Regions from separate parts of the Clostridium sp. LS3 genome, predicted to be linked through region 1. Evidence: riboswitches for the same ligand, from Rfam matches in the RefSeq annotation. Region 1 holds a riboswitch; the other holds the start of a gene.
What was found. Region 1 has a riboswitch for S-adenosylmethionine ahead of metK (methionine adenosyltransferase). Riboswitches for the same ligand answer to the same signal wherever they lie in the genome.
Positions count from the first base shown of each region.

Region 1 (7,580 bases):
GAGCAAATGTTATGGCTAAGGATGGTAAAAAATATGATGAAATTTTAAAACATTATTATACAGGTATTGATTTAAAGGAAGTAAAATTTAATTAAGAATCATAAGTATGTTTAAGTAAGTAGTAAAAAGTAATGGAAATTTAATTAAAAGTTTTAATTTTTAAAAGACAATATACATGTTTATTTTAAATAGGCATATATATTGTCTTTTTATATTTTACATATTTAAAGTGAATACAACAACTAGTTAGATGATAGTTTAGATGAGGTTTTTTGTTATTAAATGTAGAAATTTGATGTAAATAAATCAATTTGCATTTGTATTAATTTATGATAACGGGCAAGAATACAAAAAGGAGGTGTTGATATGGACCAAAATAAGAAAGACAAGGTAAAAGACTTTTTCAGAAAGGAGGGCTTTTATTTAGTACTATTCCTTTGTTTGTGTGTAATTGCAACTGTTGCAGTAGTTACAACGAAAAGAAATAAAGCTTTAGAACAAAGTAATAAAGCAGAAAATGAATTCACTTTAAATATTGATGATAAATCTACTTCAGAAGTTCAAAAGCAAAATGCTGACAGGGTTGAAAATAATCAAAACAATGAATTAGCACAAGAACAAGAGGTAGCATCTACAGAACAAGATGTTAATGTTTCTGCTGGAACGAATGTAGAGGTTAAATTTAAAAAACCTTTAGAAGGATCAATTGCAAGAGAATATTCTTATCCAAAGCCACAAGCTATGAGCGATGGAAGCAGTAGGAATATTAGAGGAATAGATATAAAAGCTAGTGTTGGAACTGAAGTTAAATCTGCTGCAGTGGGAGAAGTGAAAGAAGTTTCAAGCAAAGTTGAAGAAGGAAGCTATGTAGTTATTGCTCATGCTAATGGATTATATACAAAGTATTGTAATTTATCCAAAGACATAAGAGTAAATGTTGGAGATAAAGTAACAGAAGAAACTGTTATAGGAACTGTTGGAAACAGCTCAAAAATATTTACCAATGATGAATTCGGTGAACATTTGAATATACAAGTTCAAGATGTAAATGGAAAAGATTTAAATCCAACAACATATTTTACGTTTAATCAAGAATAATAAATAATTCATCAGTCATTTGGTTTAAATGACTGATGAATAAATTAGATACTAATGGTCACATATTAATAGTTTATCCAAAGGGAGGTAATATTTTGAAGGATTATATAGAAGAAAGAGTTTTAGAGGTTGCTAAATATATAATAGATTCTAAAGATACAATTAGGAAGACAGCTAAGGTATTTGGAGTTAGTAAAAGCACTATTCATAAAGATATGACAGAAAGATTACCAAAGATAAATCCAGCTATAGCAGAACAAACTCACTCTATATTAGAGTTAAATAAAGCAGAAAGACATATTAGGGGCGGAAAAGCCACTAAAATGAAATATAAAACAGCAGAGTAAGTAAATGATTACGAATTTAAGTACAAACATATTGAAGGATTACCATATTCCATATATAATAATAAATATGCTAATAATGCAAAATAAGAGAAATTTTGAAAGATTTTATAGTGCGAAAAGAGTAGGAGTGAACAAGGAATGTGGTTTTGGAGAAGTGGGAGCGATCTAGGAATAGATTTAGGAACAGCAACAGTTTTAGTTTATGCAAAAGGTAAGGGGATAATATTAAAGGAACCATCAGTTGTTGCAATAAATAAAAATAATAATAAAATACTTGCTGTTGGAGAAGAAGCAAGGAAGATGATTGGAAGAACTCCAGGTAATATAGTTGCAGTAAGGCCATTAAGAGATGGTGTTATATCAGATTATGACATAACTGAAAAAATGTTAAAAGAATTTATTAGAAAAGCATATGGAAAAAGTAAAATTACAGCTCCTAAAGTAATGGTATGTGTTCCATCACAAGCAACGGAGGTGGAAAAAAGAGCAGTTATTGATGCTGCCAGAAATTCTGGAGCAAAGAAAGTACATTTAATAGAAGAACCTTTGGCTGCTGCAATTGGTGCAGGATTAGATATAACTAAACCTAGTGGCTCTATGGTAGTAGATATTGGTGGTGGAACTACTGATATAGCTGTAATATCCTTAGGGGGAGTTGTAGTAAGATCATCAATAAAAGTAGCTGGAGATTCATTTGACGATGCTATAATAAAGTATGTACGAAATAAGTACAAGATAATGATAGGTGAGAAAACGGCAGAAGAGTTAAAGGTAAATATAGGATCAGCATTTAATGGATCAAGAAACTTAACTGCTATGATGAAAGGTAGAAATTTAATTACTGGATTACCAGATGAGGTTTCTATTACATCAGAGGAAATAATTTATGCACTAAAAGAATCAGTATCGTTAATTGTCGATAATGTTAAATTTGTATTAGAAAAAACACCACCTGAACTTGCTGCTGATATAATAGAAAAAGGCATTTTAATGACTGGTGGAGGATCTTTATTAGATGGATTAGATAAGCTAATAGAGCATGAAACAGGAGTCAATGTCGATGTTGCTAATAACTCTGTAGAAGCAGTAGCAGAGGGTACAGGCAAGGTTTTAGGATATCTAGATAAAATAGAATCTAGTCTATCAGACAAGGAAATAACTTTGATAGAGTAGTAGAATATTATACATATTATATATAATTGATTGTAAAAGGGAGTATTTTATTGCTCCCTTTTATTTATTAACAATCTTATATGCTTCAATAATTGAAGAAGAAATCACTTTAGCCATTTCCATAACTAAATTTAGACGAATGCTTCTAGATGTGAAAATTTCTGCATTTTCACTTGAATCTATTATTCCTATTATTGAGGCAATTCCAACATCAGGTAAATTTTTACCAACACCTTTTCCAGGATGTATTGGATAATCTCTGGTATGTATTTCACCAATTGAGCTATATTCACCTAAGCAAGCATCTATACCTATAGTTAAGGATTTAGGATGCAATTTATTAATTTCATTCAATATTTTATTTATATTTAAAGCATGTATTGGAGATTCTATTGTTCCGTACACTGGGAGAGGGAAGGCTTTTTCTGTTAGAAATGTGCCAACCATTGGACCTAAGCAATCACCAATACATTTATCTGTTCCTATACAAACTATTATAGTATTTTCCGTAATATAATTTTTAATAGAATTTGCTATTTCAATATGAGAATTATAAGAGTTATATAATACTTTACGCTTCACTAAAATTCACCCCCGCCATAAAAGTATATGTTTGATAAAGATTAATTATAATAAAATGTATAAAAATCATAAAAGAGGAAATTAATCAAATAAAAGGAGATGAAATAGAATGAAGAGATTACTATTTTCTACCATTACCATAATAATTAGTATAGTTATCCCAATATATTTTTTATTAGTGTGGGAGCCATTAAAAAGTGAAGAAGTTATTAGTGAAAATGTAGTAAAATACAATAAAGAAGAAGAGTTTATTAGTGAGGAAAAAAATAAATCTACAATTATTATAAATCAAGTAGATTCCTCTAATAATTTGTTTGGACATTTAGATAAAGCTAGAAAAGAAAAAATAAATGTATTAATTAGAAATTTAGCTATAGTAGATATAATAAAAGTTAATAACTATTTTTCGGATAGAGAAAATACAGTTAACATTACAAAAGGTATGTCTTTAGTAAAGCAAAGAATGTCAAATAAAGAATATGAAGAGTTTAAGGATATTATAAGTGATTATATTGATTTAGATATTATAGAAAAAGAAGTATAAGAAATTATTATTTAAAAAATTATTTTACTTATAGCAATATATATTTATTAAAAATTATTACAAGTTGAAGGGATGTTTATTTAATATCTAATATAGAATAATTATGACAGAAAAATTGTTAATAAAAAAGATATTAGTATTAATTAGAAGAAAATAAAAGAAAAACAGAATAAATTAAATATAGTTTCTTTAAATGAGTGAAAATTGTACTTGAAATTAAGATATAATAAATATATACTAATCATTGTCGGTTGAGAAGATACAAAGTTTACTTAACTGAAATTAAATAAATTTTAAACGGGGGAGTTCCCGAGTGGCCAAAGGGGGCAGACTGTAAATCTGTTACGTTTCGTTTCGATGGTTCGAATCCGTCCTCCCCCACCATTTGAAATTTATTAATTTATAATATGCTGGCATGGCTCAACGGTAGAGCAGCTGACTTGTAATCAGCAGGTTGTAGGTTCGATTCCTATTGCCAGCTCCATAAAATGGGGGAGTTCCCGAGTGGCCAAAGGGGGCAGACTGTAAATCTGTTACGTTTCGTTTCGATGGTTCGAATCCGTCCTCCCCCACCATTTTATAAAATTTTATTCTTATGGAAGCATAGCTCAGCTGGGAGAGCATCTGCCTTACAAGCAGAGGGTCACAGGTTCGATCCCTGTTGTTTCCACCATTTTAAAAATTAAATATGCTGGCATGGCTCAACGGTAGAGCAGCTGACTTGTAATCAGCAGGTTGTAGGTTCGATTCCTATTGCCAGCTCCAAATGTGGGGGAGTTCCCGAGTGGCCAAAGGGGGCAGACTGTAAATCTGTTACGTTTCGTTTCGATGGTTCGAATCCGTCCTCCCCCACCACAAAAGGCAAGTTTACTTGTCTTTTTTTATATTTTTAAATAATTTAATATTTTATCAGTTAAAGAATCTAAATATGTAATTATTTTAGGTTCTGTAGTTGACTATTAATATTAAAGATGATATAATCTGAAAAGTAAAATTTGATATTAGTTCTTATCCAGAGAGGCGGAGGGAAAAGGGCCCGATGAAACCCGGCAACCTACTTCAGTAATTTTGAGTGTGGTGCCAATTCCTGCAAAGTAATTTTGCAAGATAAGAAAGATTATGACTTTTAACATCTCTTCTTATCGAAGAGATTTTTTTATTTTATAAATTAAATTAATTAGAATTAATATCAAATAAAATGAAAGGAGAAATGAAAATGAGAAGATTATTTACATCAGAATCAGTTACAGAAGGGCATCCAGATAAGATCTGCGACCAAATTTCAGATGCTGTATTAGATAGTATTTTAGCTAAAGATCCTATGGCAAGAGTTGCTTGTGAAACAGCTGTTACAACAGGAATGGTATTGGTTATGGGAGAAATATCAACTAATTGTTATGTTGATATTCCAAAGTTAGTTAGAGAAACTGTAAAAGAAATAGGCTATGATAGAGCTAAATACGGTTTTGACTGTGAAACATGTTCAGTACTAACATCAATAGATGAACAATCAGGTGACATTGCTATGGGTGTTGATGAAGCATTAGAATCTAGAGCAGGGCAAAAAGATGATGTTGAAGCAGTTGGAGCAGGAGACCAAGGAATGATGTTTGGTTTTGCAACAAATGAAACAGAAGAGTATATGCCATTACCAATAGCTATGGCTCATAGATTATCAAGAAGATTATCAGAAGTAAGAAAGAACGGAACTTTACCATACTTAAGACCGGATGGAAAGACTCAAGTTACAGTTGAATATGATGATAATAAAGTTATAAGAATAGATGGAATAGTAATATCAACTCAACATAGTGAAGATGTATCTCAAGAACAAATAAGAGAAGATTTAATGGAGCATGTAATTAAAGCTGTAGTTCCAGCAGAATTATTAGACGATAGCACAAAGTATTACATAAATCCAACTGGAAGATTCGTTGTTGGAGGACCACAAGGAGATAGCGGATTAACTGGAAGAAAGATAATAGTTGATACTTATGGTGGATATGGAAGACACGGTGGTGGTGCTTTCTCAGGGAAAGATCCAACTAAAGTTGATAGATCAGCAGCATATGCGGCTAGATGGGTTGCTAAGAATTTAGTAGCAGCTGGAGTAGCTGATAAATTAGAAATTCAATTAGCATATGCAATTGGTGTTGCTAAGCCAGTTTCTATAGAGGTAGAAACATTTGGAACTGGAAAGAAATCAGAAGAAGAAATAATTTCAATAGTTGAAAAAGTATTTGATTTAAGACCAGGAGCTATAATAAGAGATTTAGAATTAAGAAGACCAATCTACAAGCAAACAGCTGCATATGGTCACTTTGGAAGAAATGATTTAAACTTACCTTGGGAAGATTTAAATAAAGTAGAAGAAATAAAGAAGTATCTTTAAAATAAAAAATGCTCCAATTTTGAATTGGAGCATTTTTATTTATACTAATACTTTACCAGCAACTATAACATTTTTTACATTTATGTCTTCATCAAATAAAACCAAATCTGCATCGAAGCCTTCTTTTATAAGACCTTTTCTATCTTCAACTTTACAATGTCTAGCAGCATTAAAAGTTGCCATTTTTACAGCTTCGTTTAATGAAAGACCAACATTTTTATATACATTTTTAATAGCTTTATCTAGAGTTAATATTGAACCAGCTAAGCTTCCACTTAAAAGTCTTGCAGCTCCATCTTTAACGACAACCTCTTGACCTCCTAATGCATACATACCATCAGGCATCGCACATGCCATCATTGCATCAGTAACTAATAAAACTTTATCAGTTGTCTTTTGATTGTAAGCTATTCTAAGTGATGGATATGATATATGGATACCATCAGAAATTGTTTCTGTAGTTACTTCGCTATCAAATATAGCACCTACAACTCCAGGTTCTCTATGAGCAAATGGTGTCATTGCATTAAATAAGTGAGTTGAGTGGCAGCAACCACATTTAATTCCTTCCATAGCTTCATCGTAAGTAGCTTTAGTATGACCTATAGAGCAAACTATTCCTTTTTTTGATAACTCTTTTATTAGTTCCTTAGCGCCAGGAACTTCAGGAGCAATTGTAATTGATACAACAGCATCTTCAGCATCTCCTACCATAGCATTAAAGTTTTCTATTGTTGGAGGAATCAAAAAGTTAGGGTTTTGAGCTCCAATAGCTTTTGGGCTTATGAAAGGTCCTTCAAGATGAGCACCTAAAACGATAGCACCATCAGTACCATTTTCTTTAGCTTCTTTTATAATTTCCATTGATTTTCTTATATCATCTATTGCTACAGTCATTGTAGTTGGAGTAAATGAAGTAGTTCCATGTTTAACTATAGTTTTAGAAATCTCATTAATTGCTTCAAATGTGCCATCCATCGTATCATGACCACCAGCACCATGGATATGAACATCTATAAAGCCTGGAGATAAATATAATCCTTCTGCATCAATTATTTCATTATCATTCGTATTCTTTGGGTTTATTTCTTTGATCTTTCCATTTTCAATTAAAACAGATCCCTTTTCTATCTTATCAAGATATATTATGTTGCAATTTTTTATTATCATGTAAGCACCTCCATATTGCTAATATTGTATAATATTAAGAATTTAAAATTTTTAAATTATGATATAATTATATAATAAAATTGTAAATATTAAAATATCATTGAAAGATTTGGAGAGATAGCATGGAATTTCTAAATGGAATAGTAGAATCTATTGTATTCAAAAGTGATGATACAGGTTATGTAGTATCAAAAATAAGATCAGATAAAGAGTGCATAAGTGCAGTTGGGATAGTTCCTTTTTTAAAAGAAGGGCAATATGTTAAATTAAAAGG
Region 1 is NZ_CM143921.1:3,537,478-3,545,057, reverse strand. Features, by position in the region: gene spoIID (stage II sporulation protein D) at 1-95, shown strand, start outside; gene ACZJV1_RS16690 (peptidoglycan DD-metalloendopeptidase family protein) at 367-1,098, shown strand; gene spoIIID (sporulation transcriptional regulator SpoIIID) at 1,194-1,445, shown strand; gene mreB (rod shape-determining protein) at 1,584-2,618, shown strand; gene yyaC (spore protease YyaC) at 2,679-3,200, opposite strand; gene ACZJV1_RS16670 (hypothetical protein) at 3,310-3,744, shown strand; tRNA gene ACZJV1_RS16665 (tRNA-Tyr) at 4,044-4,128, shown strand; tRNA gene ACZJV1_RS16660 (tRNA-Thr) at 4,154-4,228, shown strand; tRNA gene ACZJV1_RS16655 (tRNA-Tyr) at 4,235-4,319, shown strand; tRNA gene ACZJV1_RS16650 (tRNA-Val) at 4,342-4,417, shown strand; tRNA gene ACZJV1_RS16645 (tRNA-Thr) at 4,435-4,509, shown strand; tRNA gene ACZJV1_RS16640 (tRNA-Tyr) at 4,515-4,599, shown strand; SAM riboswitch class I at 4,750-4,858, shown strand; gene metK (methionine adenosyltransferase) at 4,961-6,136, shown strand; gene nagA (N-acetylglucosamine-6-phosphate deacetylase) at 6,176-7,306, opposite strand; gene recD2 (SF1B family DNA helicase RecD2) at 7,429-7,580, shown strand, end outside.

Region 2 (7,580 bases), 1.0 Mb from region 1:
TGCTAGATCCCCAAGACCTCCGCCACCTACTGATCCTGCCATAGCTGTTAATCCAACTAAGCTTACAAAAGTTATTGTTGTTGCTCTAATAATATTTGGTACACTTTCTTTTAGATACACTCTAAATATTATTTCTAAAGGTGATGACCCCATTGCCTCAGCTGCCTCTATCACCCCCTTATCTATTTCTGATAAAGCACTTTCTATTTGCCTTGAAAAGAAGGGTATAGTTCCTAAAACTAGTGGTACAAAAGAACCCTTTGTTCCAATTGCTGTCCCTACTATGGCCCTGGTTAATGGTATTGCTGCTGCTAATAAAATAATAAATGGTATTGATCTTGTTATATTTATTATCTTATCTAAAACATAATAAACTGGTTTATTTTCTAGTATGCTTCCCCTCTTAGTTACCACTAATATTACTCCTAATATAAGACCTATAACAAATGATATAGCTCCTGATACTAAAAGCATAATCAAGGTTTGTCCAGTTGCTTCATAAATTTCTGGTATTTTTTTTACTGCATTAGGCAATAATTTTTGTATTAAGTCTGCCATCTTTAATCACCTCAACTTCCACATTTTTTTCTTTAAGATAGTTTATAACATTATGAATCTGTTCTTCTTGACCTTTAATTATTACAATAAGTCCACCAAGTGGAGATTCTTGAATTATCTCTACATTTCCAAAGATTATATTTGCATCTACATTAAATTCTCTAGATATTATTGAAATTATTGGTTCAGTTGTACTATTTTCTAAGTATTTGAGTTTTAGTATCTTTTCATTTTCCTTAATTTCTACAACTGAAGATTTATCTTCTATTAAGTCATATATATTACTTAATAGAGAAGTACTATCTATAAAATTCTTTGTAATCTTTTCTTTAGGCTCTGAGAACACCTTAAATATATTTCCTTCTTCTACAACTCTTCCATTTTCCATAACAGCAGCTCTTGTGCATATTTCTTTAACTACTTGCATTTCATGAGTTATTATTACTATGGTTATTCCAAATTTTCTATTTACCTCTTTTAAAAGTTTTAGTATGGATTTTGTAGTTTGTGGATCTAAGGCACTGGTTGCTTCATCACAAAGTAATACTTTTGGATCATTGGCTAAAGCCCTTGCAATGCCTACCCTTTGTTTTTGTCCTCCACTTAATTGAGATGGATAAGAATTTGCCTTATCTTCTAATTCAACAAGTTTTAGTAGTGATATAACTTTATCTTTTATTTCATCTTTTGAATATTTACTTCCCTTCAAAGGATAGGCTATATTTTCAAAAACTGTTCTAGACTTCATAAGATTAAAATGCTGAAATATCATTCCTATCTTTTCTCTTTCTTCTCTAAGTTCTTTATTTGATAATGTATTAAGGTCTTTTCCATCTATAAGTACTTGCCCCTTAGTAGGTCTCTCTAAAAAGTTTATGCATCTAACTAGAGTTGATTTTCCAGCTCCACTAAAGCCTATAATTCCATAAATTTCACCTTTGTTAATGTTTAGTGTTACATCCTTTACTGCTTCTACTTTTCCACCTTCTGTATCATAAGTCTTGTACAAATTTTTTAATTCAATCATGTTCCCCCTCCTTCTACCCTAAAAAAGGTAATAAAAAAACTGCTTTCCTAAAAAATAAGAAAGCAGTGTAATACACTTCTATATTTCATTCTTATCTTTCAGACGCAGTAAACATCTGCAGGATTTAGCACCTTAAATCATAACTAATTTAAGTTCGTAATTCAGGTTGCCAGACTTCACAGGGCCAGTCCCTCCGTCTTTCTTGATAAAAATCTATTCATTTTTTTGTTTTTCATTTCTTGTTCCTCATTATATATGTATATATTTCCACTGTCAATAGTATTTTTACTTTTTTATAAAAAAGTGGACATATGTAAGAAATCCATTATATTTTGCTAAGTCATTTTAATTTAAAATAAAAAACTAAAATTAAACCTCTAAATAATTAATTACTTAGAGGTTTTTTATTTAACTATATAACTGGATAGCTCTTTAAAACTGTAACATTACCTTTTATTGAATATTCTCCTAAAGTAGCTGGGATTAAATAACTATCTCCAGTCTTTATTTTTTCTGTGAAGTCTTTTCCTTCTATTATTCCTTCTCCATCTACGCAAGTTAACATATCAAACTTTTCTATATCACTTGCATCATTGTATTGTGAATCTATAGTTATTTTTTCTATTCCAAAGTATTCATTTTTACATAGTAAGCTTTGCTTATAGCCTTCATGCTTTATTTCTTCTTTTTCACTAAGGTTTTCACATTGAAGATCAAAGTTTATAACATCTAATGCTTTTTCAACATGAATTTCTCTTGGTCTTCCATAGTCATATACTCTGTATGTTACATCACTATTTTGTTGAATCTCTGCTATTATAACACCTTCGCATATAGCATGAACTAATCCACTATTAATTAAAAAGCAATCACCTTTTTTAACTTCTATTTTATTTAAATAACTTTCCACATTATTATTTTTTATAGCTTCTTCAAATTGTTCTTTACTACAATCTTTAGTTCCCACTATTAAACAAGCACCTGGTTTAGCATCCATAACATACCAAGCTTCTGTTTTACCATAATCCCCTTCATACTTTGCAGCATATTCATCTCCTGGATGTACTTGTACTGAAAGTTTTTCTTTTGAATTAATAAGCTTTATAAGTAATGGAAATTTTTCTAAAGTAACCTTCGCTCCTACAAGTGTATGTCCATACTTTTTAATTAAATCATCGAAGCTAGTTCCTTTTAATGAACCATTTTCTACAATTCCAGTCCCATTTGGATGACATGCTATATCCCATGTTTCACCTATTTCACCTTCTGGCATATTATCTCTAAAGGATTCAAAATCTCTTCCACCCCATATTTTTTCATAATATAAATTCTCAAATCTAATTGGATACATAATCTTTCTCCTTCCTTAACAACACTTCTTAAGTAAAATATATATTTCAATATATAGATTATTAAATTAATTGATTTTTTTAAATAAAAATTAATTAATATTCTTCAATTATTCTATTTTATTTATAATATTTATTTTCTATAATATTTATAATAAATAATTTTCTATACATTCTCCTACGGAGTTAACTAAATATTTAACATGTTTCTTTAGTTCTTCTTCTACATGGTTAAATGTAAATGAATTTTTAGTTATCTTAAACATAGTTACGTCATTCCATGAATCTCCTATGGTATATAGATCTTCATTTTCTATTAATTCTTGTTCTGCTAAATATTTTACTCCACTTCCCTTTGAACATCCCACTGGAACTACATCTATATAAATATCATTTCTATATGCTACTACTGTATCACCATATTTTTCATTTATTTCATCTTTTATTTTTTCTATTTCATCCTTCTCTTTATTTGGATTATATATAGAAATTAAGCTTAGCTCCTCTTCTATTTCACATATTGAATTTACTCTTTTTTTATTTGGATATGGTAAATTATCTCCATCTGTTAATAAATATGTGTCAAATCCAGATTCTACTGAAATATATACATCATCTTCACTTATTCCATTTATTATACTTTCTATTATTTTTTTATTAATTACTTCTTGCTTTATTTTTCTTCCTAATGAATCTACTATTAATGCTCCATTTAGTAATACATAATAATTTGCAAATATCTTATAGTCATCCTTTAGCATTTCTACTCCATTGTATGGTCTTCCCGTTGAAACTACTAATAAATTCTTTTCTCTTTGAAGTCTAAGTATAAACTCTTTATCCTCAATGGTAACCTCATTATCATTTATTAATGTTCCGTCAAGATCTGTTGCTAATAATTTACTCATTTATTCCTCCATTATTATATCGATATTTTTTTAATATTTTATCACTATAATTTTATCATATAATTGAATAAATTTTCACAAATAAATTTATAGACTTAAAAGATGAAACTTTTAAGTCTATTTTATTGCTTATATTCTTTTTACATTTCAGTTCTTTGTAATAATAACTCTTCTATTACTTTTTTATCATTAGCTTTTTCTATTTCTGCTTTAAAATCATCATCCATTAAGCTTACTGCTAATATTTGAAGAATTTTTAAATGCTCATTTCCTTCACCATCTGGTACTGCTATTAAAAACACCATATTTACTGGTTCATCATCTAAGCTTTCCCATTCTATTCCTTTTTCACTTTTACCAACTATAACCGTTGGTATGTTTACCCATGGTGATTTTGCATGAGGTATCGCAACTCCATCACCTATACCTGTTGTTGATATAGCTTCTCTTCTTTTTACATCTTCAACATACTTATCAACATCTATTAATCTATCTTTTGCTAGTTGTGCTAGATGATTTATTGTTTCAAATTTTTCGTTAGTTTCTAAGTTTAAATCCATGTATTTTACATCAAATATTTTGCTATTCATTGCTATTACCTCTCTTTGAATTTTGAATTTAATATCAAGGAAATTAAAACTGTTAACTCCCTTGATATTATTTATGTTTTTACTATTTATTTTATTATAATATATTTCTTATTAATTTACTTAGCTGCTTTTCTATCTCTTAAAGATTTTAAATAGTTAACCATAAGTGCTGTTACTAATGAGCCTATCGCTATTGCAGCAAGGAACATAACTACTCCATCAACAGCTCCCATTAAAGCAACTATTGGACCTCCATGAGGTACTCTATCAGCTACTTTTGCAAACATTGCTATGTTAGCTCCAACTATTGAACCAACTATTAATGATGGAATAACTCTTAGTGGGTCAACTGATGCAAATGGTATTGCACCTTCTGTTATTCCACAAAGTCCCATTGTAAATGCAGCTTTACCTGCATCAAGCTCATCTTGACTGTAATGTTTCTTTCCTAAGAATGTTGCTAATCCCATTCCTATTGGAGGAATAGCTATTGCTGCTGCTATAGGTCCCATTATTTCTGGTCTACCTTCTGTAATCATTGCAACACCAAATAAGAATGCAACTTTATTTACTGGACCACCCATATCAAATGCAACCATTGCACCTAATACTGTAGCTAAAACTACTGAACTTGCTCCTGATAATCCTGCTAAGAAGTTAGTTAATCCTTCAAATATTGAAGTTATTGGTCCACCTAATACTAATATAAATGCCAATCCTGTAACTAATGTTGTTATTATTGGAATTATGATTATTGGCATTATTGGTTTAATCATATTTGGTACTTTTATTGATTTTAATCCTTTTGCTACATAACCTGCTAAGAAACCAGTTACTATACCACCTAAGAAACCAGCATTTGCTTCAGATCCATAGAATGAACCATTTGCTGCTATATATCCACCGATTAACCCTGGAACTAAACCTGGTCTATCTGCAATTGAATAAGCTATAAATCCTGATAAAACTGGAACCATAAATGTAAATCCTGCTCCACCTATCATTTCTATCTTTTTCCAAAATGAATCTGCTGGTATTGCTAATCCGTTTGCTGTTGGCTCTCCACCGAAAGCTAAAGCTATTGCTATTAAAAGACCTGCAACTACAACTACTGGAATCATGTAAGAAACTCCACCCATTAAGTGCTTATAGAAAGTAGGTTGCTTTGATTTCATTTCTTTCTTAGCTTCATCAACTGATTTTATTTTTGAAGACTTTTTCTTTTCAACTTTTCCATCTAAAAACATTTGAATTAAAACATCTGGCTCCTTTATAGCCTTAGCTATAGGACATTCATAAATTGCCATTCCTTCAAATCTGTCTAAGTTTACAGCTTTGTCTGCTGCTATTATAACACCATCTGCTCCTCTTATATCTTCGTCTGTTATAATATTTTCAGCTCCTGTTGACCCTTGAGTTTCTACCTTTATTTCTACTCCCATTTTCTTTGCCATCTTATTTAGCTTTTCTGCTGCTATATAAGTATGAGCAATTCCTACTGGACATGATGTAACTGCTAATAGTTTCATTTTTTATTTCCTCCTAAAACTCACTTTGAATTTTGTTTGTCATTTGATGATTTAATTATATTGCCTATGAAAACATATTCACAGTTAGATAATTGCACTTAGTAGAGGAAATTTTTTAATTAAATACTTTTATAAATTCATTAAAGCTGTTAACTTTTATTAACTCTAGTATTAAATCACTATCTATAATCTTCTTGTATATTTGCTCTAAAATTGACTTTAATAATTGTTGATCTTTTTGAGCTATACCTACCATAAATACAATTTGAACCTTTTCCTTTTCCCATGTAATTGATTTTTTTAAAATAGCTACTGATATAAATGACTTTTCTATTCCTTCTTGCATAGTATGAGGAATAGCTACTAAATCACCAATTTCAGTGCTAGCTAATTCTTCTCTTTTAAATATCTCATCTTTCACATTTTCTTTTATGTAACTTAAATCTATTAAATGGTTTGTCATCATCTCAAGTACATCATACTTATTTGCTGCATCTACCGACTTTATAAATAATTCCTCTTTAAATATATCTAATATATTTTTACCATCTAGATTTGTATTGTATATACTTTCTTCTATTAATTTCACTTCATTTTTATCTAATAAATTTTTAACATATATTACTTTCTTTGACTCTATACCTAAAGGTATTGTTGTAATTATTAGATCTACGTTTTCAAATAAGTTTTCATTGAATTCATACCAAGGAATAGTATCTACAATATCTAATTTATCTTTAAATCTATCCCCAAGCTTTACTTTTAGTAAAAGAGAAGTTCCAACTCCCGTAGTACATACAAGAATTACTCTCTTTACTTTTCCCTTTTTTCCCTTCATCCTCTCTAGGGATGCTGCAAAGTGTAAAGTCAAAAATCCAATATCATCTTCACTTAAGCTTATTCCTATACTTTTGCTAATTATTTTATTAGCTAAAACGCCTAATTCAAAAGCAAATGGATAATTATTTTTTATTGTTGAAAGCATATTATTTTCAATTTTAATTTCATATTTTGCTCTATTTATAGATGCACTTAAATGACTTCCCAAGAAACTTCTTAAAATATCGTCTTTACTTAAATCAATATAATAAACCTGATAAATTTCTTTTAATATTTCATTTATTAAATTATAATTTGCTTCTTCATTTGTTAACTTGTATTTTTCTACTTCTGTAATTATTAAATTACTTGAAATTATATATTGAGTTATATAATAAACACCACATACCTCTAATTTTATTTTTAATTTTTCTTCTAAATCACTACATATATTTTCTGCTATTTCTATTTTACTTTCTTTATTTAATGAACTGATTATTTCTTCTGTGTAATTTATGTGTTTTCCCATTAAGCTTCTAATAATCATTATATAAGTAAGATTTAATAAATTACTAAAGGCTATATCAGTTAACCTAAGCTTATACTTTAAAAGATTTTCTTTTAATATATTTTCTATAATTAATAATGTATCATTACCTACTTTTTCTTGGAAAATCTTTTTAAATTCATCAAAGAAAAATTTATTATAAGCTTTTAAATATATTGATATACATTTTCTTATATCGTCCTCTTTTCCACTTATTATTATTCCTTTATTTTTATTTTTAACAATATCAAGC
Region 2 is NZ_CM143921.1:569,183-576,762, reverse strand. Features, by position in the region: gene ACZJV1_RS02770 (methionine ABC transporter permease) at 1-558, opposite strand, end outside; gene ACZJV1_RS02765 (methionine ABC transporter ATP-binding protein) at 527-1,585, opposite strand; SAM riboswitch class I at 1,674-1,797, opposite strand; gene ACZJV1_RS02760 (type I phosphomannose isomerase catalytic subunit) at 1,998-2,936, opposite strand; gene ACZJV1_RS02755 (HAD-IIB family hydrolase) at 3,084-3,842, opposite strand; gene ACZJV1_RS02750 (PTS sugar transporter subunit IIA) at 3,983-4,432, opposite strand; gene ACZJV1_RS02745 (PTS fructose transporter subunit IIC) at 4,549-5,961, opposite strand; gene ACZJV1_RS02740 (BglG family transcription antiterminator) at 6,077-7,580, opposite strand, start outside.
Region 2: another riboswitch for S-adenosylmethionine. It lies ahead of ACZJV1_RS02765 (methionine ABC transporter ATP-binding protein); the one in region 1 lies ahead of metK (methionine adenosyltransferase).